2 regions of the Streptomyces sp. NPDC045956 genome follow, and region 1 is predicted to be linked to the other one. Evidence: riboswitches for the same ligand, from Rfam matches in the RefSeq annotation. Region 1 holds a riboswitch; the other holds the start of a gene.
What was found. A riboswitch is a leader RNA that binds a small molecule or an ion and turns the genes downstream of it on or off. The one in region 1 is predicted to bind glycine.
Positions count from the first base shown of each region.

Region 2: linked by a shared signal. The riboswitch ahead of gcvP (aminomethyl-transferring glycine dehydrogenase) and the one ahead of gcvT (glycine cleavage system aminomethyltransferase GcvT) in region 1 are both predicted to bind glycine.

Region 1 is NZ_JBWKKZ010000013.1:221,547-233,289, forward strand. It holds gene AC07FV_RS30135 (trimeric intracellular cation channel family protein) at 1-84, opposite strand, end outside; gene AC07FV_RS30140 (ABC transporter ATP-binding protein) at 155-1,570, opposite strand; gene AC07FV_RS30145 (ABC transporter ATP-binding protein) at 1,594-2,691, opposite strand; gene AC07FV_RS30150 (ABC transporter permease) at 2,688-3,686, opposite strand; gene AC07FV_RS30155 (ABC transporter substrate-binding protein) at 3,795-5,585, opposite strand; gene AC07FV_RS30160 (ABC transporter permease) at 5,656-6,663, opposite strand; gene AC07FV_RS30165 (enhanced serine sensitivity protein SseB C-terminal domain-containing protein) at 6,979-7,776, opposite strand; gene AC07FV_RS30170 (enhanced serine sensitivity protein SseB) at 7,902-8,705, opposite strand; gene AC07FV_RS30175 (AAA family ATPase) at 8,781-9,449, opposite strand; glycine riboswitch at 9,629-9,723, shown strand; glycine riboswitch at 9,724-9,840, shown strand; gene gcvT (glycine cleavage system aminomethyltransferase GcvT) at 9,880-11,013, shown strand; gene gcvH (glycine cleavage system protein GcvH) at 11,145-11,522, shown strand; gene glyA (serine hydroxymethyltransferase) at 11,538-11,743, shown strand, end outside.
Region 2 is NZ_JBWKKZ010000004.1:5,812-17,554, reverse strand. It holds gene modA (molybdate ABC transporter substrate-binding protein) at 168-1,007, shown strand; gene AC07FV_RS12165 (ABC transporter permease) at 1,004-1,891, shown strand; gene AC07FV_RS12160 (ABC transporter ATP-binding protein) at 1,888-2,982, shown strand; gene AC07FV_RS12155 (TOBE domain-containing protein) at 3,010-3,429, shown strand; gene gcvP (aminomethyl-transferring glycine dehydrogenase) at 3,495-6,380, opposite strand; glycine riboswitch at 6,558-6,653, opposite strand; gene AC07FV_RS12145 (PRC-barrel domain-containing protein) at 6,792-7,175, shown strand; gene AC07FV_RS12140 (DNA polymerase IV) at 7,201-8,661, opposite strand; gene AC07FV_RS12135 (MerR family transcriptional regulator) at 8,713-9,396, opposite strand; gene AC07FV_RS12130 (bifunctional nuclease family protein) at 9,590-10,063, opposite strand; gene ftsR (transcriptional regulator FtsR) at 10,148-10,885, opposite strand; gene AC07FV_RS12120 (FHA domain-containing protein) at 10,930-11,743, opposite strand, start outside.

The sequences.
Region 1 (11,743 bases):
CAGCGCGCCGGAGATGGCGAAGACGAAGATGCCGACCAGGTCGAGCGTGTGCTGGACGGTGGGGGTGAAGAGTTGCTCGTACACCCCGCCATTCTCACCTGACACCGAGCCCCCGCCTTCCGAACGAAGGCGGGGGCTCGGCGACGAGGCGGAATCACTTCTCCTTGGCGGGAGACTCCTCGTCGTCGCCCTTCGCGGGCTCGGCACCCTTCGCGACGGGCTCGGCGGCCTCGGCGCTCTCGCCGGCCGGCTCCGCGGCCTCTGCGACGGGTTCCGCGGTCTCCGCGACCGGCTCGGCAGCCTCCGCCACCGGCTCCGCAGACTTCGCGACCGGCTCGGCAGCCTCCGCCACCGGCTCCGCAGCCTCCGCCTCCGGCGCCTTCCCGGCGTGCTCGGCGATGGCCTCGACCTCCGCGGCCACCGCCGCCGAGGTCGCCGCGGACTCGGCCAGGGCCTCCTCCGACACCAGCTCCGCCGCCTCCTTGGCCGCGGTCAGCAGGACGACATCCTGCGGGGCCTGGTCCTCGAAGTTCTCCGGGTGGTGGCAGGCCACCTGCTGGCCCGGCCGCAGTTCCTTCAGCGGCGGCTCGGTGGTCGTGCAGATCTGCGTCGCCTTCCAGCACCGGGTGTGGAAGCGGCATCCGCTCGGCGGCGAGATCGGCGAGGGCACGTCACCCTTGAGCAGGATGCGCTCGCTCTTGGCCGACTTGCGGGACGGGTCCGGGATCGGCACCGCCGACAGCAGGGCCTTGGTGTACGGGTGCATCGGCGACTTGTAGAGCTGGTCGCGGTCGGCCAGCTCCATGATCTTGCCGAGGTACATCACCGCGATCCGGTCCGAGACGTGCCGGACGACGGACAGGTCGTGCGCGATGATCACGTACGTCAGGCCCAGCTCCTGCTGGAGGTCGTCGAGGAGGTTGACGACCTGGGCCTGGATCGAGACGTCGAGCGCGGAGACCGGCTCGTCGGCCACGACCAGCTTCGGGTTGAGCGCGAGCGCGCGGGCGATGCCGATGCGCTGGCGCTGGCCGCCGGAGAACTCGTGCGGGTAGCGGTTGTAGTGCTCGGGGTTGAGACCGACCACCGACAGCAGCCGCTGCACCTCCTTCTTGACCCCGCCCTCGGGCTCGACGCCCTGGAGCTTGAAGGGGGCGCTGATGATCGTGCCGATGGTGTGGCGCGGGTTCAGCGAGGAGTACGGGTCCTGGAAGATCATCTGCACGTCGCGGCGCAGCGGACGCATCCCGCCGACCCCGAGGTGGGTGATGTCCTTGCCCTCGAACTCGACCTTGCCTGCGGTCGGTTCGAGGAGCCGGGTGATCAGCCGGCCCATGGTCGACTTGCCGCAGCCCGACTCGCCCACGACGCCGAGGGTCTCGCCGGACCTGACCTCGAAGTCGATGCCGTCGACGGCGCGGACGGCGCCGACCTGGCGCTGCAGCAGGCCCTTCTTGATCGGGAAGTGCTTCTGCAGCCCGGTCACCTTCAGCAGGGTCTCGCCGGGGGCGGGGTCCTTGGTGAGGGTGGCGGCGCCCTCTGCGCTGCCGGTCTGTGCGGGGATCGTCACCGCTTTGTCCTCTGCCTTGTCGCTCACAGCTTCGGCGCAATCTCTTCGGTCCAGATACGCTCCCGCTGCTCCTGCGACATGTGGCAGGCGGCCCAGTGCTTGCTGCCGACCTCGGTCAGCTCGGGGCGGACCGTGCGGGTGACGTCGTCCTTGGGCACGTCGGCGTACGGGCAGCGCGGGTTGAAGGCGCAGCCGGACGGGAGGTTGATCAGGGAGGGCGGGGAGCCCTTGACCGGGATGAGGCGCTCCTGCTGGTCGCGGTCGAGCCGCGGCATCGAGCCGAGCAGGCCCCAGGTGTAGGGGTGCCGGGGCTCGTAGAACACCTTCTCCGCCGGGCCGCGCTCGACGCACCGGCCGCCGTACATCACCAGGAGGTCGTCGGCCAGCTCGGCGACGACGCCCAGGTCGTGGGTGATGACGATGACCGCGGAGCCGAACTCCTTCTGAAGGTCGCGGATGAGGTCGAGGATCTGCGCCTGGACGGTCACGTCCAGCGCGGTGGTCGGCTCGTCCGCGATGAGCAGCTCGGGGTTGTTGACCAGCGACATCGCGATCATCGCGCGCTGGCGCATACCGCCGGAGAACTCGTGCGGGTAGCTGTCCACGCGCTTGTCCGGCTGCGGGATGCCGACGCGGTCGAGCATCTCCACGGCACGGCGCTTGGCGGTCTTCTTGTCCACGTCGTGGTGGATGCGGTACGCCTCCACGATCTGCTGCCCGATCGTGTAGTACGGGTGCAGCGCGGACAGCGGGTCCTGGAAGATCATCGCCATCTGCCGGCCGCGCAGCTTGCGCACGTGGTCCGGGTCGGCGCCGAGCAGCTCGGTGCCGTCCAGCCAGATCTCGCCCGTGATCTGCGCCTTGCGCTTGCCGTACTGGCCGGCGGTGTGCAGGCCCATGATGCCGAGCGAGGTGACCGACTTGCCGGAACCGGACTCGCCGACGATGCCGAGGGTCTTGCCCTTCTCCAGCTGGAAGCTGAGTCCGTCGACGGACTTGACCAGGCCGTCGTCGGTCGGGAAGTGCACCTTGAGGTCGCGCACCTCCAGGAAGGCCTTCGGCGCGGGCGAGGTGCCGGTGGGCTCGCCCACGGCTGCTCCGCTCTTGCTCAGGTCGGTCATGTGAGCCTCACTCGGGGGTCGATCACGGCGTACAGGATGTCCACCACGAGGTTGGCGATCAGCACCGCGAGGGAAGTGATCAGGACGACGCCCAGGATGAAGGGCAGGTCCTGGGTCTGGATCGCGTCCAGCACCTTCTGGCCGAGGCCGGGGAGGCTGAACGTGGTCTCGGTCAGGATCGCGCCGCCCATGAGGGCGCCGAGGTCCATGCCGAGCATGGTGAGCAGCGGGGTCAGGGTCGACCGCATGGCGTGCTTGCGGATGACGACCTGCTCCTTGAGGCCCTTGGCGCGCGCGGTGCGGATGTAGTCCTCGCCGAGGATCTCCATCATGGTCGCCCGGGTGATCCGGGCGTACATCGCGGCGTACAGGAAGGCCAGGGTGACCCACGGCAGGATCATGCCGCCGAGCCAGCCGGTGAAGCTCTCCTCCAGGGGCACGAACTGACCGTCGATCCAGCCCAGTCCGTAGGAGAAGACGGCCAGGCTGACCAGGCCGGTGAAGTAGATGGGGAGGGAGACGCCCGCGAGCGCGACGACCATCGCGCCGCGGTCCCACAGGGTGCCCCGCTTGAGCGCGGAGAGCACGCCCGCGGCGAGTCCGAAGATCAGCCACAGCACGGCCGCACCGAGCGCGAGAGCCAGGGTCACCGGGAAACGCTCGGTCAGGACGGGCCAGACGGACTGCTCGGTACGGAAGGAGTACCCGAAGCACGGCGCGGAGCACTGGGTGACGTCACCGCCGGCCGCGTAGGTGCGGCCCACGAAGATGCCCTTGAAGAACTCCCAGGCCTGGACGAAGACCGGGTCGGACAGACCCAGCTTCTGTCGCACACCCTCGACGGCGGCGGGGTCCGCCTGCTTGCCCACGAAGCTCAGGGCGACGTCGACGCCCGCCCACTTGGGGACGAGGAAGAAGATGCCGAAGACCACCAGAATGATGACCACCAGCATCACTGCGGCGGCGAACAGCCGCCTGATGAGATAAGCGAGCACGGGTTGCGGCCCGCTGCGGACCACGGGCCGCCGGAGATCATCCGGCGGCCCACGGTCACGCCGCGCCGGCCTTCACCTGCCTTTCGTGCCGTACGGCGGGTGTACCGGTTACTTCTTCAGGCCGATGTTGACGAAGTCGTACATACCGCTGTAGCCGTCGGTGGTGTACACGTTCGCCAGTCGGCTGGAGCGCCAGTTGATGAACTTCTCGAAGACGAAGGGCAGGTAGTACGCGCCCTCCATGACCTTGTGGTTGATCTCGGTGGCGATCTTCGCCTTGCCGGAGTCGTCCAGCTCGGTCAGGTAGTCGGCGAACAGACCGTCGATCGCCTTGTCCTTGATCATCGCGAAGTTGTTGTTCGCGCTGTCGAGGATGTAGTCGCTGTGCCACAGCGGCAGGCCGTAGCCCTGCACGGACGGGAAGTCCGGGCCCCAGCCCATGATGATGATGCCGTAGCCCTTCTTGGCCACGTTGGTCGGGCTGCCGATGACGCTGGCGTACTGGGCACCGTCGTACTGGTAGATCTCGAGGTCGATGCCGACCTTCTTCAGCGACGCCTGGAGCGACTCGGCCGTGGCGACCTCGACCGGCTTGTTGTTGCGGACCGCGACGGTGGTCTTGAAGCCGTTCGGCTTGCCGCAGGCCTTCAGCTCTTCCTTGGCCTTGGCGACGTTGCCCTTCTTGTTCTCACCGGCCATGCCGTACGGGTCGTACTTCTGGCCCTCGGAGCCCGGGACGGACGGCGGCAGCATGTTGGTGCCGATGTCGCCACCGGCGACCGGGCCGCCGCGCGCGGTCTGCAGGGAGACGTGGTCGGCCCCGTAGAGCACGGCCTTGCGGCAGTGGATGTTGTCGAAGGGCTTCACGTTCTGCGGGAAGGACGCGTACCGGATGTAACCCGAGACCGGGTTGTCCAGGTTGCCCTTGTGCTCCTGCAGGGCGGTGGTGCGGCCCTGCGGGGACAGACCGGTCTGGGCCAGGTCGATGTCGTAGTCACCGGCCAGCAGGCGGGCGTCCAGGTCGTTGGCGTTGGAGAAGAACTTGATGGAGATCTTGTCCGGGTACGCCTTGCGGACCGGGTCCGACTCCTGCTTCCACTCGGTGTTGCGGACCAGCTTGAGGTCCTTGCCCGGGCTGTAGGACTCGAACTTGTACGGACCCGAGGAGAACGGACGCAGGCCGTACTTCGCCTTGGTGTCCTTGTCCTGGCGGACCGGGGACGCCGAGGTCAGCGCGAGCATCTCCTCGAAGTCCGAGTTGGCCTGCGGGAGCTTGAAGACGATGGTCTTGTCGTCCGGCGTCTCGATCGACTTCAGGCCGAGCTTGTCCGCGGACTTGTCCTTGTACGGGCCCTTGTACTCGTCCTTCGGGTCGAGCACCTCCTTGAGGTACGTCGGACCGCCGGACAGCACGTCCTGCGCCCAGACGCGCTCGATGCCGTACTTGACGTCCTTGGAGGTGATCGGCTTGCCGTCCTCCCAGGTGACGCCGTCACGCAGGGTGTACGTGTACGTCTTGCCGTCGTCGGAGACCTTGGCGACGTCGGTGGCGAGGTCGGGGGTGACCTCCGCGCCCGCCTTGCCCGGCTCGGTCTTGTTCGTGACGAGCTGGCGGCTGTAGTAGCGCGAGAAGTTCCACATGAAGCCGTAGTAACCGCGGGTGGTGTCCCACGAGTCGGCGTCCTGCGCGCTGGCGAACTTCAGCTCGCCGCCCTTCTTGGCCTCGGCGGCCTGAAGGACCTTGTTGTTGGCCGCGTCGAACTGGGGCGCGCCGTTCTTCGAACCGCCGCTGCTGTCGTCTCCGCCGCCGCCGCACGCCGCTGTGGTCAGCAGCGCGGCGACCACTGCGGCAGCGGCCAAAGCCTGCTTGCGCCGCCCTGAGGTGCGTTGGGTAGTCACGATCTCGGATCCTCCGGATTAGATGAGAGACCCCGTGCAGGTACCACGGGTCGCTTGCCGGTACGGCAGGTCAGCGGGAGCCCTTCGGGTCCAGCGCATCGCGTACGCCGTCGCCGAAGAGGTTGAAGGCAAGAACGGTGATGAAGATCGCCACACCGGGGACCACCATGTACATGGGGTCCGACTTGTAGTAGTCGATCGCGCTCGAGAGCATCTGCCCCCACGACGAGGTGGGCGGCTTGACGCCCACGCCCAGGAAGCTGAGCGCCGCCTCGGTGAGGATGTTGGTGGGGATCATCATCGTCGTGTAGACGATGATCGGCGCCACCAGGTTGGGCAGCAGTTCCTTGAACAGGATGTAGAACCGTCCGGCTCCCAGGGACCGGGCCGCCTCGACGTACTCCCGCTCACGCATGGAGAGTGTCTGACCGCGGACCACGCGGCCGATGTAGGGCCAGCCGAAGAAGCCGATGACCAGGATCATCATGAGCAGACGGACGCCCGTGCCGCTCAGTCCCAGCATGTTGTCGGGCATGACGGAGACCAGCGCGATGATGAACAGCAGCTGCGGGAAGGCGAGCAGACCGTCCATGACCCGGCTGATGAGGGCGTCGACCCAGCCGCCGAAGAAGCCGGCCAGGATGCCCAGGACGGTGCCGAGGACGACCGCGACGAGCGCGGAGAGGAAGCCGACCAGCAGCGAGATCTGGGCGCCGTGCACGATACGGGCGAAGATGTCGCGGCCGTTGACCGGCTCGACGCCCAGCCAGTGCTCGCCGCTGATGCCGCCCAGGGACCCCACCGGGGTGCCGAAGAGCGGGTCGATCCGGTCCTCGTTGAAGGCGTTGGGGTCCTGCCCGTAGAGGGAGGTGATCACGGGGGCGAGCACCGCGATCAGGATGAGGACGAGCACCACCACGCCGCCCCCGAGGGCCAGCTTGTCCCGTTTCAGGCGCTCCCAGGCGATCCTGCCCAGGGAACGTCCCTGTACCGCCTTGGCTTCGGCGCCGGCAACCGCCGCTTCCTCGGCAGCACTCGGGGCCGCTTCCGCGGTCGGCTCGTGCAATGGTGCCGTCATCTGGCAGGGACCCCTCTCAACCGGCGGTAGCCGGCCCGCACTTGCCGCTGTAGCGGCGTGATCAGTCCGTCGTACACAGGGGCGAACAATCACCCCCTGTTGCGGGAGTCTTCAACGCTTTGGCGATCTGTAGCCAGACTTGGCGGGGAATGGATGCGTAACCGTGATGCTGTTTGAGGTGTTCCGTTATCCGGACACTGGGTAACGGGGTCCGGACGCGGACGAGTTGGGACATCCGGGACACGGGGGTTTCTTACGCCCTCGTCTACGCGCGAAGATGTCCGCCCACCGCCGGGACGGCGGCCCCCGCGACGGTCAGTACCCGCCCCCGGCCGGAGGGTACCCGTAGCCCCCCGCCGGAGCCTGGGCGGGGGCCGCCGCGTGGGCTTCGCGGTCGTAGAAGGGGCGGGCGTTGGCACGCAGCCACATAGCGACCGGGTCGTGGAGGTCGGTCATCGCCACCGTCGACACCGGCAGCCCCTCCGGCACCGCGCCGACGGACTGCTGCATCATGGCGCGCACCGCGTCCACGGCGGGCGGCGAGGTGTCGTACACGTCGAGGCCGATCGCGAGGTACGGCGCCCCGAGGGCCGGCTGCACCCAGGCGCGGCGCAGGGCGCGGACCGCCGGGGTGCGGTGGGCGTTCTGCGCGAGCAGCGCGTAGAACTGCGGAACCTCGATGGCCGGTTCGGACAGGCGCAGCGGCCCGGCGGGCTGGCGGTCCAGGCCGGAGGCGATGCGGCGCAGGTCGAGCCACGGGATGCCGACGCCGCCGCCCCGGGCGTGCGGGTTCAGCCAGAGGCCGTAGTGGTCCGGATAGAGGGCGCGGGCCACTTCGAGCCCGTCGACCACCTCGTACGACCGGTTCCAGCCGCTGGCCGACAGCTCCTGGGCGGAGGTGACACAGGGCGCGTAGCCGAAGCCCTCGACCTCCATGTTCCCGTACTGCGCGTCCGGGGAGCCGGCCTGGCCGTGCCAGAGGAGCATCCACACCTGGCCGGAGGTGGGAGTGGCGAGCGCGCGCAGCAGGGCCTCGTAGGCGTCGTAGCGCCCGGGCGTCACCTGGCGCAGCATGTGCTCGACCTGTCCGGTCGTGGTGCCGCTGGCGCTCACGCGTATCGCCCCTTCGAGAAGTTCCCCGGTTGTGGCACCAGCTTAAGGCTCCGCCGGGCAGGGGTCCCCTGCGCTCGGGGTGCTGTGCCCGTTCCCGGGGCGGGCTCCTCGTCGCGGGCCGCTCCCTACAGGTCCCGGTCGTAGAACGGGCGGACGTGCGCGCGCATCCAGTCGCAGACCGGGTCCTGGACCGCCTCCAGGAGGACCAGGTTGACCTGCGTCTTCAGGGGGGCCGTGGCGAGGGCGCGGCCCAGGGCGTCCAGGGGCAGGGCGCGGGCGTCGCCCTCCCAGTGGGTCAGCTCGACGCCGACGAACATGACCGGGTCGGCGGTCTCGACGGCGGCCAGGCAGCGGCGGGCGGTGCGCACGACGCCGATGGCGGCGAACTCCGCGGAGGCCGCCGCGAGGAAGTCCACCGGGTCGTCCTGCCAGTCCGGCTCGAAGAGGCGGACCCGGCCGCCGGACGCGGGCCCGTCGAGCGGGGTGCGGCCGGCCCGGCACAGCTCGGCCACGGCCTGGGGCGGCAGCGGGATGCCGACCACACCGTCCGGGTTCACGGCGATGCCGATCTGCGGAGGCAGGCCGCGGGCGAACTCCGCGGCGGGGGCGACGGTGTACGCCATCTGCGCGCCGGCCACCTGGCGCAGTTGCTCCTCGGAGCTGAAGACCGGCACGTAGGCCTGGCCCTCGATCTCCAGCGAGGGCAGGTCGAGGGGGCCACTGTCCGGTCCGCCTCCGTTCGGCAGGGGTATCCACAGGAAGCTGCGGCCGAGGACCTCCACGATCCGGCCGCCGGCGCCCGGCACGCCGAGGGAGGCGGACAGCACCTCCTCCAGCTCGTTGCCGGGCCACCCGCCGTGCGGGTGGGGGTGCGCCTGGGCCGGGAAGCCGGCGGAGAAGTCCGCCGGGAGGCCCCCTGGGATGTCCATCTGCCTACCGCCTGCCTGGTACCGCTGCTGTGGCTGAAAAGGCTAACCCGTTCGGTACGGAGGGCCTACGGGGTGTCACCCCGTGAAGGCGATCCGGCGGAGCGCGCCCGCGGCCTCCCGGTCCAGGAGGATCGCCGAGGTGCAGCCGACGGGCAGGGTGCCCTCGGTGACCGCGCGCAGCAGCCGGGCGTTGGCCGCGCGGTGCCGCAGGAACGCGTACCGCGAGACGCCCCGGCCGCGCTCGCGCTGGCCGGCCAGCGCCTCGTCGGCGCCGACGTCGATCAGCAGTAGGTGCAGGGTGCCCTCGCGGCGCCGCGCCTCGCGGGCCAGCCAGGCGCGCACCCAGGCCTGGGTGCCGCAGTCGTGCACGACCACGCCCTCGCCGGAGCGCAGGGCGCGGCGCAGTCCGGCGTAGTGGGAGAGGCGGACGAGGGGGCGGTAGAGCGCGTACGGCAGGAAACGGGGCATGCGGCGGTCCCAGCGGTCGCGGGTGTCCTGGGAGTCGATGCGCGGGCCGCGCACGGTGCGCTGCATCAGCGTGGACTTCCCGCTGCCGGGCAGGCCGGTGATCACCACCAGGTCCCGGGGTCCGAAGAGCAGGGCGTGCGGGCTGTGGCCGCCGCGGTCCCGCAGGTCGCGGACGACGGGTGCGGGCAGTTCGGCGCACTTCTCCGGGGCCGGGGCGGCGGGCTGCTCGGGCAGCGCCAGACCCGTGGTGGTGGCGTACGCCGTGGTCCTGTTCACCGTGATCGTCCTCCCCTGGGGCGGTTCACGAAGTCCCCTCCCCGTCGAGTGTAAAGAGAAGGTAATGCGCAGGTCTCGCGTTTTCGTTCGCTTACTGCCACAAGCCGGTTACAGATCACGGTCTGCCACGGATCGGCCGGGCGTGCAATGATGGCGGCGCCAACTGCATACCGGCCGTTTGAATCCGCGCGGGAGAGTCCCCGGCCGTCGCCGGGGCGCCGAAGGAGCAAGTCCCTCCCTTGAATCTCTCAGGCACCGTTACCGCGCGGGCGAGGCACATCTGAAAAGCGGGCCGCCGCGCGCCGGCTGCCCCACCCAAGGTGCAAGTCCTGACCGCCGCGCTCCGGTGGTCATGGCGAACCTCTCAGGTTCCGATGACAGATGGGGAGGATCGACCTCGCCCCGTCCTGTCCTGGGAGACGACCGACCGATGAGCAGCACCGAACTCCGCCGTACCGCGCTCGACGCCACGCACCGGGCGCTGGGCGCGACGATGACCGACTTCGCCGGCTGGGACATGCCCCTGCGCTACGGCTCCGAGCGCGACGAGCACCTCGCGGTGCGCACCCGCGCGGGCCTCTTCGACCTCTCGCACATGGGCGAGATCACGGTCACCGGGCCGGCCGCCGCCGACCTGCTGGACTTCGCGCTGGTCGGCAACATCGGCAGCGTGAAGCCGGGCCGCGCCCGCTACACCATGATCTGCCGCGAGGACGGCGGCATCCTGGACGACCTGATCGTCTACCGGCTGGGCGACGCCGAGGCCGCTTCCTCGCACTACATGGTGGTCGCCAACGCCTCCAACGCCCAGGTCGTGCTCGACGCGCTGACCGAGCGGGCGGCCGGCTTCGACGCCGAGGTCCGCGACGACCGTGACGCGTACGCGCTGCTCGCCGTCCAGGGCCCCGAGTCCCCGGCCATCCTGAAGAGCCTCACCGACGCCGACCTGGACGGCCTGAAGTACTACGCCGGCCTGCCCGGCACCGTGGCCGGCGTCCCGGCCCTCATCGCGCGCACCGGCTACACCGGCGAGGACGGCTTCGAGCTGTTCGTGAAGCCGGAGCACGCCCCCGGGCTGTGGCAGGCGCTGACCGAGGCGGGCGCGGGCGCCGGACTGGCCCCCTGCGGCCTGTCGTGCCGGGACACGCTCCGCCTGGAGGCCGGCATGCCGCTGTACGGGCACGAGCTGACGACGGCGCTGACGCCCTTCGACGCCGGGCTCGGCCGGGTGGTGAAGTTCGAGAAGGAGGGCGACTTCGTGGGCCGCGCGGCGCTCACCGAGGCCGCTGCCCTGGCGGAGCGGAAGCCGCCCCGCGTCCTGGTCGGCCTGGTCGCCGAGGGCCGCCGCGTCCCGCGCGCCGGGTACCGGGTCGTCGCCGGCGGCGAGGTGGTCGGCGAGGTCACCTCCGGCGCCCCCTCGCCGACGCTGGGCAAGCCGATCGCCATGGCGTACGTCGACCCGGCGCACGCGGCTCCGGGGACGCCGGGTGTCGGCGTGGACATCCGGGGCAGCCACGAGCCGTACGAGGTCGTGGCGCTGCCGTTCTACAAGCGGCAGAAGTAGACACTGGGCGGCGGGGCCCGGGGCTCCGCACGCGCCCGCTGCCCGCTCTCGACGCCCACCAGCGGTTTCAGCATCCCCCCTCGCATCACCCCCTTCAGCAGCACTCCCCCGCGTACAGGAGAATTCAGGCCATGAGCAACCCCCAGCAGCTGCGCTACAGCAAGGAGCACGAGTGGCTGTCGGGCGCCGAGGACGGCGCCTCGACGGTCGGCATCACGGAGCACGCGGCCAACGCGCTCGGTGACGTGGTCTTCGTCCAGCTCCCCGAGGTCGGCGACTCCGTCACCGCGGGCGAGACCTGCGGCGAACTGGAGTCCACCAAGTCGGTCTCCGACCTGTACTCCCCCGTCTCCGGTGAGGTCACCGAGGTCAACGAGGACGTCGTCAACGACCCGTCCCTGGTGAACTCGGCCCCCTTCGAGGGCGGCTGGCTCTTCAAGGTGCGGATCACGGACGAGCCGGTCGACCTGCTCTCCGCCGACGAGTACACCGCCTTCACCGCCGGCTGAGGAGTCACGGACCGCATGTCGCTTCTGAACACACCCCTGCACGAGCTCGACCCGGACGTCGCCGCCGCCGTCGACGCCGAGCTGGAACGCCAGCAGTCCACCCTGGAGATGATCGCCTCGGAGAACTTCGCTCCGGTCGCGGTCATGGAGGCCCAGGGCTCGGTCCTCACCAACAAGTACGCCGAGGGCTACCCCGGCCGCCGCTACTACGGCGGCTGCGA
Region 2 (11,743 bases), on a different contig from region 1:
ACGCACATGCGAGCCTCAAACGCTCTCCGCCTCGCTCATGCGATACGACAAGAGACTTCTGCCTGGCAGATGCGGAAGTATGATCGGCGCAAAGAGGAGCCCGGCGCGACCCGGCCACCACCCCGTCCCGTCGTACTCCTGCGTCAGCAGACCGAGGGAGTGGCCCCGTGACGACCCGTTCCGTGCGCAGGAACCGCCGTGCCCACCGGACCCTGCGGGTGAGCGGTGCGGGGACTGCCCTGCTGCTGGCCCTGAGCGCCTGCTCGTCGTCCTCCGGCTCGGACCCGGCCTCGGACTCGGCCGGTTCCGCGTCGTCCTCCGCCGCGCCGGTGTCCGGCCGGGTCACCGTCTTCGCCGCCGCCTCGCTGAAGGAGAGCTTCACCGCGCTCGGCGACACGTTCGAGGAGCGGCACCCCGGCACCGAGGTCACCTTCAACTTCGCCGGCAGCGACACCCTCGCCGCCAGCATCACCAGCGGTGCCCCGGCGGACGTGTTCGCCTCGGCCAGCCCGAAGACGATGGCCACCGTCACCGACGCCGGCGCCACGGCCGCGGCCCCGTCCACCTTCGTGCGCAACGAGCTGGAGATCGCCACCCTGCCCGGGAACCCCGACGGCATCTCCTCCCTGAAGGACCTCACCGCCTCCGGGCTCAAGGTCGTGCTGTGCGACGAGGCCGTGCCGTGCGGCGCCGCGGCGCGAAAAGCCCTGGATGCGGCCGGTCTCGACCTCACGCCTGTCTCCTACGAGCAGGACGTCAAGTCCGCGCTGACCAAGATCGAGCTGAAGGAGGCCGACGCCGCCCTCGTCTACAAGACCGATGTGAAGGCGGCCGCCGGCAAGGTGACCGGGGTGCCCTTCCCGGAAGCGGCCCGGGCCGTCAACGACTACCCGATCGCCCTCCTCGAGGACGCTCCCAACGCCGCCGCGGCGAAGGCCTTCATCGAGCTGGTGAAGTCCGCCGAGGGGCAGCGGGTGCTGACCGGGGCCGGGTTCCGCACCCCGTGACGAAGCACGCGCCCCGGTCCGCTCCGGCCGAGCCCTTCGGGAGCGACGGCACGGCGTCCGACACCGTCGAGGGCGGCCCTGGACGCCCTCGGCGGCGCGGGCGGACCCGCACGGTACCGGTGCCCCTGCTGCTGCCCGCCCTCGTCGGCCTGGCGTTCCTGCTGCTGCCCCTGATCGCCCTGCTGGTGCGGGCACCGTGGCGCAGCCTGCCCGACCAGTTGACCAGCCCCGAGGTGTGGCAGGCGCTGCGCCTGTCGCTGCTGTGCGCCACGTCGGCGACCGCGCTGAGCCTGGTCGTCGGCGTGCCCCTGGCCTGGGTGCTGGCGCGCACCGACTTCCCCGGCCGCGGCCTCGTCCGGGCGCTGGTGACGCTCCCCCTCGTGCTGCCCCCGGTGGTGGGCGGCGTGGCGCTCCTGCTGGCGTTCGGGCGCAACGGCGTCATCGGGCAGTGGCTGGACGCGTGGTTCGGGATCACCCTGCCCTTCACGACGACGGGCGTCGTCCTCGCGGAGACCTTCGTGGCCCTGCCGTTCCTGGTCATCAGCGTCGAGGGGACCCTGCGCGCCGCCGACCCCCGCTACGAGGAGGCCGCCGCGACGCTGGGCGCCTCCCGGTTCACCGCCTTCCGCCGGGTCACGCTGCCGTTTATCGCGCCGGGCATCGCGGCGGGCGCCGTCCTGGCGTGGGCGCGGGCGCTGGGCGAGTTCGGGGCGACGATCACGTTCGCCGGCAACTTCCCGGGCCGGACCCAGACCATGCCGCTCGCGGTCTACCTCGCGCTCCAGAACGACCCGGCGGCGGCCATCGCTCTCAGTCTGGTGCTGCTGGCCGTCTCCATCGCCGTACTCGCGGGCCTCAGGGACCGCTGGATGAGGACGGCATGACCGACACCGAGGAACGGGCCGCCATGGAACCCACCGGTGGGCAGGCGTCCCGCGGCGGCCTCGACGCCCGGCTCGTGGTGGACCGCGGCACGTTCCGCCTGGACGTCGCGCTCACCGCCGCACCCGGCGACGTCGTCGCCCTGCTCGGCCCCAACGGCGCCGGGAAGAGCACCGCCCTGCGCGCCCTCGCCGGCCTGGAACCGCTCACGGGCGGCCGACTGCACCTCGACGGCGCCCGGCTCGACGGCACGCCACCCGAGTCCCGCCCGGTCGGCGTGGTCTTCCAGGACTACCTGCTCTTCCCGCACCTCACCGCCCTCGACAACGTCGCCTTCGGGCCGCGCTGCCGGGGCGCGAGCAAGGCGGAGGCGCGGGCGCGGGCCGCCGAGTGGCTGGAGCGGATGGGCCTGGCCGGCCAGGCGGGCGCCAAGCCCCGTCGTCTCTCCGGGGGCCAGGCCCAGCGCGTCGCGCTCGCCCGCGCCCTGGCCACCAACCCCCGGTTGCTGCTGTTGGACGAGCCCCTCGCGGCGCTGGACGCCCGGACCCGGCTGGAGGTGCGGGCCCAGCTCCGCCGTCACCTGGCCGAGTTCGAGGCCGTCGCCGTGCTGGTCACGCACGACCCGCTGGACGCCATGGTGCTGGCCGACCGCCTGGTCGTCGTCGAGGACGGCAAGGTCGTCCAGGAAGGCGGTCCCGCGGACATCGCCCGCCGCCCGCGGACGGACTACATCGCTCGCCTCGTCGGCCTGAACCTCTACCGCGGAACCGCCGACGGCCACACCGTGCGGTTCGACGCCGGCCCCGCCGTCACCACCACCGAGGACCTCACCGGTCCCGTCTTCGTGGCGTTCCCGCCCGGCGCCGTGACCCTGTACGCGGAGCGCCCCACCGGCTCCAGCGCCCGCAATCTGTGGCCGTGCGAGGTCGCCGGCCTGGAGACGCACGGCGACCGGATCCGCGTGGACCTCACCGGGGAGCTGGCGCTCACCGCGGACGTCACCACGGTCGCCGCGGCCGAGCTGGGCCTCCACCCGGGGGCACCGGTGTGGGCGGCGGTCAAGGCGACGCAGACGCACGCATACCCGGCGTAAGGGCGTCGCCGGGCTACGTTGGCCCGCATGAGCCTGAGCATCCGCAACCAACTCACCGGCACCGTCACGGCCGTCACGCCGGGCGAGGCCATGGCGACGGTCCGGGTCCGCCTCTCCGGCGGTCAGGACCTCACCGCGGCGATCACCCGCGACGCCGCCGACGACCTCTCCCTCGCCGCCGGGTCCGCCGTCCGCGCCCTGGTGAAGTCGACGGAGGTCGCCCTGGCCACCGGCAGCGTCGACGGCCTGTCCATCCGCAACCGGCTGCCCGGGACGGTCACCGCCCTCACCGCCGGCGAGGCGATGGCCTCGGTCCGGGTGGCCGTCGAGGGCGCCGAACTGACCGCCGCCATCACCAGGGAGGCCGCCGACGACCTGTCGCTGTCCGTCGGCACTCCCGTCGTCGCGCTGGTCAAGTCGACCGAGGTGTCCCTGGCCACCGCCTGACACGCCGGGAGGCCCCGCCCGAACCCCCTACGGGGCCGGACGGGGCCTCCCGGCACGGCTCTGGCTCAGTCCTCGTAGGCGTCCAGCGGCGGGCAGGAGCAGACCAGGTTCCGGTCGCCGAATGCCTGGTCGATGCGGCGCACCGGCGGCCAGTACTTGTCGGCGGCGGACACCCCGGCCGGGAAGACGGCCTCCTCGCGCGTGTACGCGTGGTCCCAGTCGCCGCCCAGCGCGGCGGCGGTGTGCGGCGCACCCCGCAGCGGGTTGTCGTCCGCGGACCAGGTGCCGGAGCCGACCTTCTCGATCTCCGCCCGGATGGCGATCATGGCCTCGCAGAACCGGTCCAGCTCGGCGAGGTCCTCGGACTCGGTCGGCTCGATCATGAGCGTCCCGGCCACCGGGAAGGACATCGTCGGCGCGTGGAAGCCGTAGTCGATCAGCCGCTTGGCCACGTCGTCGACGCTGACACCGGTCGCCTTGGTCAGCGGACGCAGGTCGATGATGCACTCGTGCGCGACCAGCCCGCCGGGGCCGGTGTACAGCACCGGGAAGTGCGGCTCCAGGCGCTTGGCGATGTAGTTGGCGGACAGCACGGCCACCTGCGTGGCGCGCTTGAGCCCCTCGCCGCCCATCAGGCGGACGTACGACCACGAGATCGGCAGGATGCCGGCCGAGCCCCACGGCGCCGCCGAGATCGGGCCGACGCCCGTCTGCGGACCGGCCGCCGGCTGGAGCGGGTGGTTGGGCAGGTACGGCGCCAGGTGCGACCGCACGGCCACGGGGCCGACGCCGGGACCGCCGCCGCCGTGCGGGATGCAGAAGGTCTTGTGCAGGTTCAGGTGCGAGACGTCGCCGCCGAAGTGGCCCGGCTTGGCGACGCCGACCAGGGCGTTGAGGTTGGCGCCGTCCACGTAGACCTGACCGCCGGCCTCGTGCACCTGGGCGCAGATGTCGGCCACGTGCTCCTCGAACACACCGTGCGTCGAGGGGTACGTGATCATGAGCACGGCCAGCTGGTCGCGGTGCTGCTCGATCTTGGCGCGCAGGTCCTCGACGTCGATCTCGCCGTCCTCGGCGGTCTTCACGACCACGACCTTCATGCCGGCCATGACCGCGCTGGCCGCGTTGGTGCCGTGCGCGGAGGACGGGATGAGGCAGACGGTGCGCTGGTCGTCGCCGTTGGCCCGGTGGTAGCCGCGTACGGCCAGCAGACCGGCGAACTCGCCCTGCGACCCGGCGTTGGGCTGGAGCGAGACCTTGTCGTAGCCGGTGACCTCGGCCAGCCGCTCCTCCAGCTCACGGATGAGGGTCAGGTAGCCCTGCGCCTGCTCGGTGGGCGCGAAGGGGTGCAGCGCGCCGAACTCGGACCAGGTGACCGGCTCCATCTCGGTGGTCGCGTTGAGCTTCATGGTGCACGAGCCCAGCGGGATCATGCCGCGGTCCAGGGCGTAGTCCCGGTCGGCGAGGCGGCGCAGGTAGCGCAGCATCGCCGTCTCGGAGCGGTGCTGGTGGAAGACGGGGTGGGTCAGGAAGTCGTCCGTGCGCAGCAGCGCGTCGGGCAGTGCCTCCCCGGTCGCCGCGTCCAGCGACTCGATGTCACCTTCGACGCCGAAGGCGTTCCACACGCCGCCGACCTGGGCGCGCGTGGTCGTCTCGTCGCAGGCGAACGACACGTGGTCGGCGTCGACGAGACGCAGGTTGATGCCGTTCTCGCGGGCGGCGTGGACGACCTCGGCGGCGCGGCCGGGCACCCGCGCGGTGACCGTGTCGAAGTAGGCGCCGTGCACGATCTCGACGCCGCCGGCCGCGAGGCCCGCCGCGATGAGCGTGGCGTACCGGTGGGTGCGCCGGGCGATGGCCCGCAGCCCGTCGGGGCCGTGGTAGACGGCGTACATGCCGGCCATGACGGCGAGCAGCACCTGCGCGGTGCAGATGTTGCTGGTGGCCTTCTCCCGGCGGATGTGCTGCTCGCGGGTCTGCAGGGCGAGGCGGTAGGCCCTGTTGCCGTCGGCGTCCACCGAGACGCCGACCAGGCGGCCGGGCAGGCTGCGCGCGAACTTCTCGTGCACCGCCATGTAGCCGGCGTGCGGACCGCCGAAGCCCATCGGCACGCCGAAGCGCTGGGTGGTGCCGACGGCGATGTCCGCGCCCAGCTCACCGGGCGACGTCAGCAGGGTGAGGGCGAGCAGGTCGGCGGCGACGGTGACGAGCGCGCCGAGTTCGTGCGCCCGGTCGATGACCGGCTTGATGTCGCGGACGGCACCGGAGGCGCCGGGGTACTGGACCAGGACGCCGTTGATCTCCCGCTCGGCGACCTCGGCCGGGATGCCCTCGCTCAGGTCGGCGACGACGACCTCGACACCGGTCGGTTCGGCGCGGGTGCGGATCACCGCGATGGTCTGCGGCAGCGCGTCGGCGTCGACGAGGAAGAGGCCCTTCTTGTTCTTGCCCATGCGCCGGGACAGCGCCATCGCCTCGGCGGCGGCGGTGCCCTCGTCCAGCAGCGAGGCGCCGGAGGTGGGCAGGCCGGTCAGCTCGGCGACCGTCGTCTGGAAGTTGAGCAGCGCCTCCAGGCGGCCCTGGCTGATCTCCGGCTGGTACGGGGTGTACGCCGTGTACCAGGCCGGGTTCTCCATGACGTTGCGCAGGATGACCGGCGGCGTGAAGGTGCCGTAGTAACCGAGGCCGATCATGGAGTCGAGGACCTGGTTGCGGTCGGCGAGCGAACGCAGTTCGGCCAGCACCTCGGCCTCGGAGCGCGCGCCCGGCAGGTCCAGCGCGTCGGCGTTCTTGATCACATCCGGCACCGCGGCGGCCGTCAGCTCGTCGAGCGAGCCGTAGCCGACCTGCGCGAGCATCTTGGCCCGGGCCTCGTCGTCGGGGCCGATGTGGCGCTGCTCGAACGGCGCGGCCTGTTCGAGCTCGGAGAGCGAAATGCGAGGGGCGGTCATTGCGGAGGCCTCCTGGTCTGACGACCTTCGAGGGGCACCACGGCGCGGGTACCCGAACGGCCTCCCCCTCTGTCATCTGACCTGAGAGCTTCACCGGGACGGCCCGAGGGCTCCACCCGGCTTTCACCGTCGGTGAGAGCGGAAGCCGTCGACACCCGCTCTGCTTTCCAGAGTGACCTCGTCCATGCGGTACGTGAGCCTGAGAGATTCCGGGGAGGATTTGCTCCTTCGGCGCCTCCGGAGGTGTCCGGAGGACTCTCCCGCACGGGGTCAGCAGCCATTTGCCAGCGTACCAGCGTGCTCACCGCACGGACCTTCGAGTGGCCGTCCCAGCCTTTGTGCCCTTTTGTGGTACTTACGGATGATTCGGCGGCTGGTGTGCGATCCCAGTGCGACCAAGTGGAGGGCCCCGTGCGTACTGACATCGACCCGCGGAACCTGATCGGCCGCAAGGCGTTCGACCGCAACGGCAGCCGGATCGGCACCGTCGACGAGGTCTACCTCGACGACGCGACCGGCGTCCCGGAGTGGGCGGCCATACGCACCGGCCTGTTCAGCAGGGACGCCTTCGTGCCCCTGGAGCCGAGCGAACTGGTCGAAGGCACCCTGCGGGTGCCCTTCGAGCGGACGCTGATCAAGGAAGCCCCCGACTTCGGCGTCGGCCGCCACCTCTCCCCGGAGCAGGAACTTCAGCTCTACCACCACTACGGTCTGGACGTGGCCGCGCCCGCGCCCGCCCCGCTCCCCGACCGCGACTTCGGCAAACTGGCCGGTCAGGGCAAGGAAGAGAGCTGACCGTCCCGCCCCCCGGAACCCGCCGCTAGCCGGGAGCCGGACGCTCACGGTCCGACGAACCGCCACCCGCCCCGGCCTCCGGAGCCGAATCCGCGGGCGCGGCCTCCGCGTCCCCCCGTCTTCGCGGCCCGGCAGGACCGGCAGGCCCGGCAGGCCCGGCCGGGACCAGCGGCAGCGGATCCGCCGGTGCCAGATCCGGGTCGTCCACCGGGAAGGTCCGTACCCTCCCGGTCCCCGAGTACGGCGTCTCGAACCGCACGGTGACCCTCCCCAGCCCACTGCCCTGCACCCATCCGTGCCCGTACTCCGCGTGCCGCACGTCGTGTCCCGAGGGCCACCGGCGCTCGGCGTGCGCCGGTGCGTGCCGCTTCTCGGCGGGCTCGGGCTCCTCGGCGAGTTCCCCGGACCGGTCCCCGGCCGCCTGCGCGAACAGGTCCTCCTGTGTGTAGTCGGCCAGCCCGCTGACGCCCACCCCCAGCAGCCGTACACCGCCCGTGGTGTCCACCGAGTCCAGCAGCCGGGCCGCAGCCTCGCGCACGACCGCCGGATCGTCCGTGGGCCCGCGCAGGGTATCGGAGCGCGTCAGCGTCGAGAAGTCGTACCTGCGCACCTTCAGCACGATCGTCCGTCCCGACAGCCCGGACCCGCGAAGCCGCCGCACACACCGCTCCGCCAGCCGTCCCACCTCCACCCCGACCCGCACCCGGTCGTGGATGTCCACGTCGTAGGTGTCCTCGACCGACACCGACTTCGTCTCCCGCTCCGACACGACGGGCCGGTCGTCGCGGGCCAGGGCCATGGCGTACAGGGCGTGCCCGTGCGCCTTGCCCAGCAGCCGCACCAGCTCGTCCTCGCCCGCCTCCGCCAGCTCGCCGACCGTGGTGATCCCGGCGCGCCGCAGGTGGTCGCCGGTCGCCGGCCCCACCCCGGGCAGCGTCCGCACGGACATCGGCTCCAGCATGGCCCGCTCCGTGCCCGGCCGGATCAGGACCAGGCCGTCGGGCTTGGCCTCCTCCGAGGCGATCTTGGCGAGCATCTTGGACGCCGCGAGTCCCACCGATCCGGTCAGGCCGGTGAAGGTGCGGATGTCCGTGCGCAGCCGGGCACCGGCCAGCCGCGCCGACGCCGCGTCCCAGGCCGTCCCGCCGGCCTCCAGGTCCACGAACGCCTCGTCCAGGCTCAGCGGCTCCACGAGGGGCGACAGGGCCCGCAGCAGCCGCATCACCTGCTCACTGATCGACCGGTACAGCTCGAAACGCGGCACGAGGTACGCGGCGTGGGGCGCCAGCCGCCGGGCCTGGCCCATGGGCATCGCCGAGTGCACGCCGAAGACCCGCGCCTCGTACGAGCAGGTGGCGACCACCCCGCGCGGCCCGAGGCCGCCCACGATCACGGCCTTCCCGCGCAGGCTCGGCTTGGACGCCTGCTCCACCGAGGCGAAGAAGGCGTCCATGTCGAGGTGCAGGATGGTGGGCGCGGTTCTCACATCTCCGATGCTGCCCTACGCCACTGACATCGCCTCGCGGCGGCGGCCCGGTCAGACCGCCCGGTTGCGCCGCCGCGCCAGCTCGTCCGCCGGATTGTGCCCGACCAGGGTCTCCCCCGTGTCCACGCGCTCCCCGTGCAGCTGCGACAGCGCGCTCTCGACGTCCCGCCACACCACTCCCACGGCGATCCCGAAGATGCCCTGGCCGCCCTGGAGCAGGGCGTGCACCTCGTCGGGGGACGTGCACTCGTGGACCGTGGCGCCGTCGCTCATCAGCGTCATCCGCTCCAGGTCCTGGAAGCCGCGCTCCCTGAGGTGCTGGACCGCGGTGCGGATGTTCTGCAGGGACACCCCGGTGTCGAGGAAGCGCTTGACGATCTTCAGCACGACGACGTCGCGGAAGCTGTACAGGCGCTGTGTCCCGGAACCGTGCGCGGGCCGCACACTGGGCTCGACGAGCCCCGTGCGGGCCCAGTAGTCGAGCTGCCGGTAGGTGATCCCGGCGGCCGCGCAGGCCGTCGGCCCGCGGTAGCCGATCTGCTCGGACGCCATGGCCGTCGTCCCTCCGCTGCTCGGCACGGCGGCCGGCCGCTGCGGAGCCGGGTCGGCCGCGCCACCCTGCTGGGGATACCTCCCGCTCGCTCGGAGCCGAGAGCCCGGGGGAGGGTACGGTCCACTCTCCCCGAGGCTGTGCCCGGGGCCACCCCCAGCCGTACCGTCGCCGCTGATTCTCACGCCGACCTCCGTCCTTGACCTGCCTCCTCGAAGGTAGGCAGTCACCAAGGGTGCGTCAACGATCGCCACACTCGGCACGCCGAGTGATAATCACCCTGAGAGTGGTTTCGCGTGCCCCGGCACGGGGAAAGGCTAGCCGAATGTGCCTGGAAGGGGCCGCGTGACACCGCGCACCACCTCCGCCTCGCCCGGCTCACTGGTTGCTGGTCCCGAAGTCCTCCGGGGAGATCTGGTCGAGGAACTCGCGGAACTTCTCGACCTCGTCCTCCTGCTCGTCCGGGATGGCGATGCCCGCGTCGTCGAGCACCGCGTCGCTGCCGTAGATCGGCGTTCCGGTGCGCAGCGCGAGCGCTATGGCGTCGGACGGCCTGGCACTGACCTCGACACCGCTGGCGAAGACCAGCTCGGCGTAGAAGACCCCGTCCCGGAGGTCGGTGATGCGCACTTCCGTGAGCTCCTGGCCGACCGCTTCCAGCACGTCCTTGAACAGGTCGTGGGTCAGCGGCCGCGCGGGGGACATCCCCTGCTGGGCGAAGGCGATCGCCGTCGCCTCCCCCGGCCCGATCCAGATGGGAAGGTAGCGGTCGCCTCCCACCTCGCGCAGCAGCACGATCGGTTGGTTGGAGGGCATCTCGACCCGGACACCTACGACATCGAGCTCGTTCACACAGCAACCCTAGGCCGTGCCCGGGACCTTTGGGTAGTCGGGCCGGGATCGAGCGGGTGATCCGGCCTGAGGTGCACGTCCGTTTCAGGGCAGCCGCACGCCCAGGGCGCTCTGCACCAGCGCCGCGTGCAGCCTCACCGCCAGCCCCGCCAGCTCCTTGGTCCGGGCTTCCGCGTGTGCCCTGGTCTGGGGGTTGCGGTGGCGTCTGAGCGGCGCGACCACCTGGTCGACGAGGCCCGCCTCCCGGTCGGCGGCGGCCTTCATGACCCGCAGGTGACGCGGCTCGATCCCGAACCGTCCCAGTTCGACCACCAACGAGGCGACGGTGGCCGCCTCGGCGTCGTAGGCCCCGTCGGCCAGTGGAGCGACGAGCCCGTAGGACTCCCACTCCTTCAGTTCCTGCTCGCCGATACCGGCCGCGACGAGCAGCTCGTCCCGCCCGATCCTGGCGGCCGTGGGTGCCTCGGCCTGCTCCGGTGCGGTCTCCGGGTCCCGCTGCCTGCCCAGTGAGGGCAGGGGCACGGCCTCGCCGCGCTCCATGGCGTCCAGATGCTCGCGGATCACCTTCAGCGGCAGGTAGTGGTCGCGCTGCATGCGCAGCACCTGGCCCAGACGCTCGACGTCGTGGGCGCTGAACTTGCGGTATCCGGCCGGCGTCCGCCGCGGCTCGACGAGCCCTTCCGACTCCAGGAACCGGATCTTGGAGATGGTGATGTCGGGGAACTCGTCACGCAGCGCGTTCAGCACCGTGCCGATGCTCATCAGCCCACTGTCCGCGGCGGCGGCGCCGTGCCCGGCACCGCCGCTCGGTGTATGAAGCATGGACCTTCCCTGGAGGTTCCCCGGGCCGGGGCCCGGGGGGCGGGTCAGTAACCCCGCTGGCTCGCGTAGAAGACCAGCCGGTACTTGCCGATCTGCACCTCGTCGCCGTTCGACAGGGCGACCTGGTCGATACGCTCGCGGTTGACGTACGTACCGTTCAGGCTGCCGACGTCGGCCACCGTGAACGATCCGTCCGGACTGCGGCGGAACTCGACGTGCCGACGGGAGACCGTCACGTCGTCCAGGAAGATGTCGCTCTGCGGATGACGTCCGGCGGTGGTCAGCTCGCCGTCCAGCAGGAAGCGGCTGCCCGAGTTCGGGCCGCGGCGCACCACCAGGAGCGCGGAGCCCAGCGGCAGCGCGTCGACGGCGGCCTGCGCCTCGGGAGAGAGCGCCGGGACCGCGGTCTGACCGGTGACCTCGGCGTCGTACGCCTCCAGGCCGGAGATGGAGATCGTGGAGGTCGTCTCGGACGCACGCTCCGGGACCGCCCCGGCACGCAGCGGCGCACCGCAGTTGGAGCAGAAGCGGCTGTTCTCCGCGTTGCGGTTACCGCACCTCGTGCACACCAGGGCCGACATGGACGGATCCTCCTGCCGCGGCTGCCCCGCCGGGGCGTTCGACGCGTACGGGCCGGGGGGAAACCCTCCACCCGTACCTGAGGTTGACGGTTGCCCGAAACCTATGCCGCCGGACTGTGCAGGGTCAACAGACGCCGCGCCCTGACCACCGGAAATGTCCCCGCCCGGACCCACCTGGTCCCGGAACATCGGGCGTCGGCCCTCCGCGTCGGGCTGTGCGCGATGGCGCGCGGTCGCGTTGTCGCTGCCCTCTCGCGCGCTCTTGCCGAACAACTTC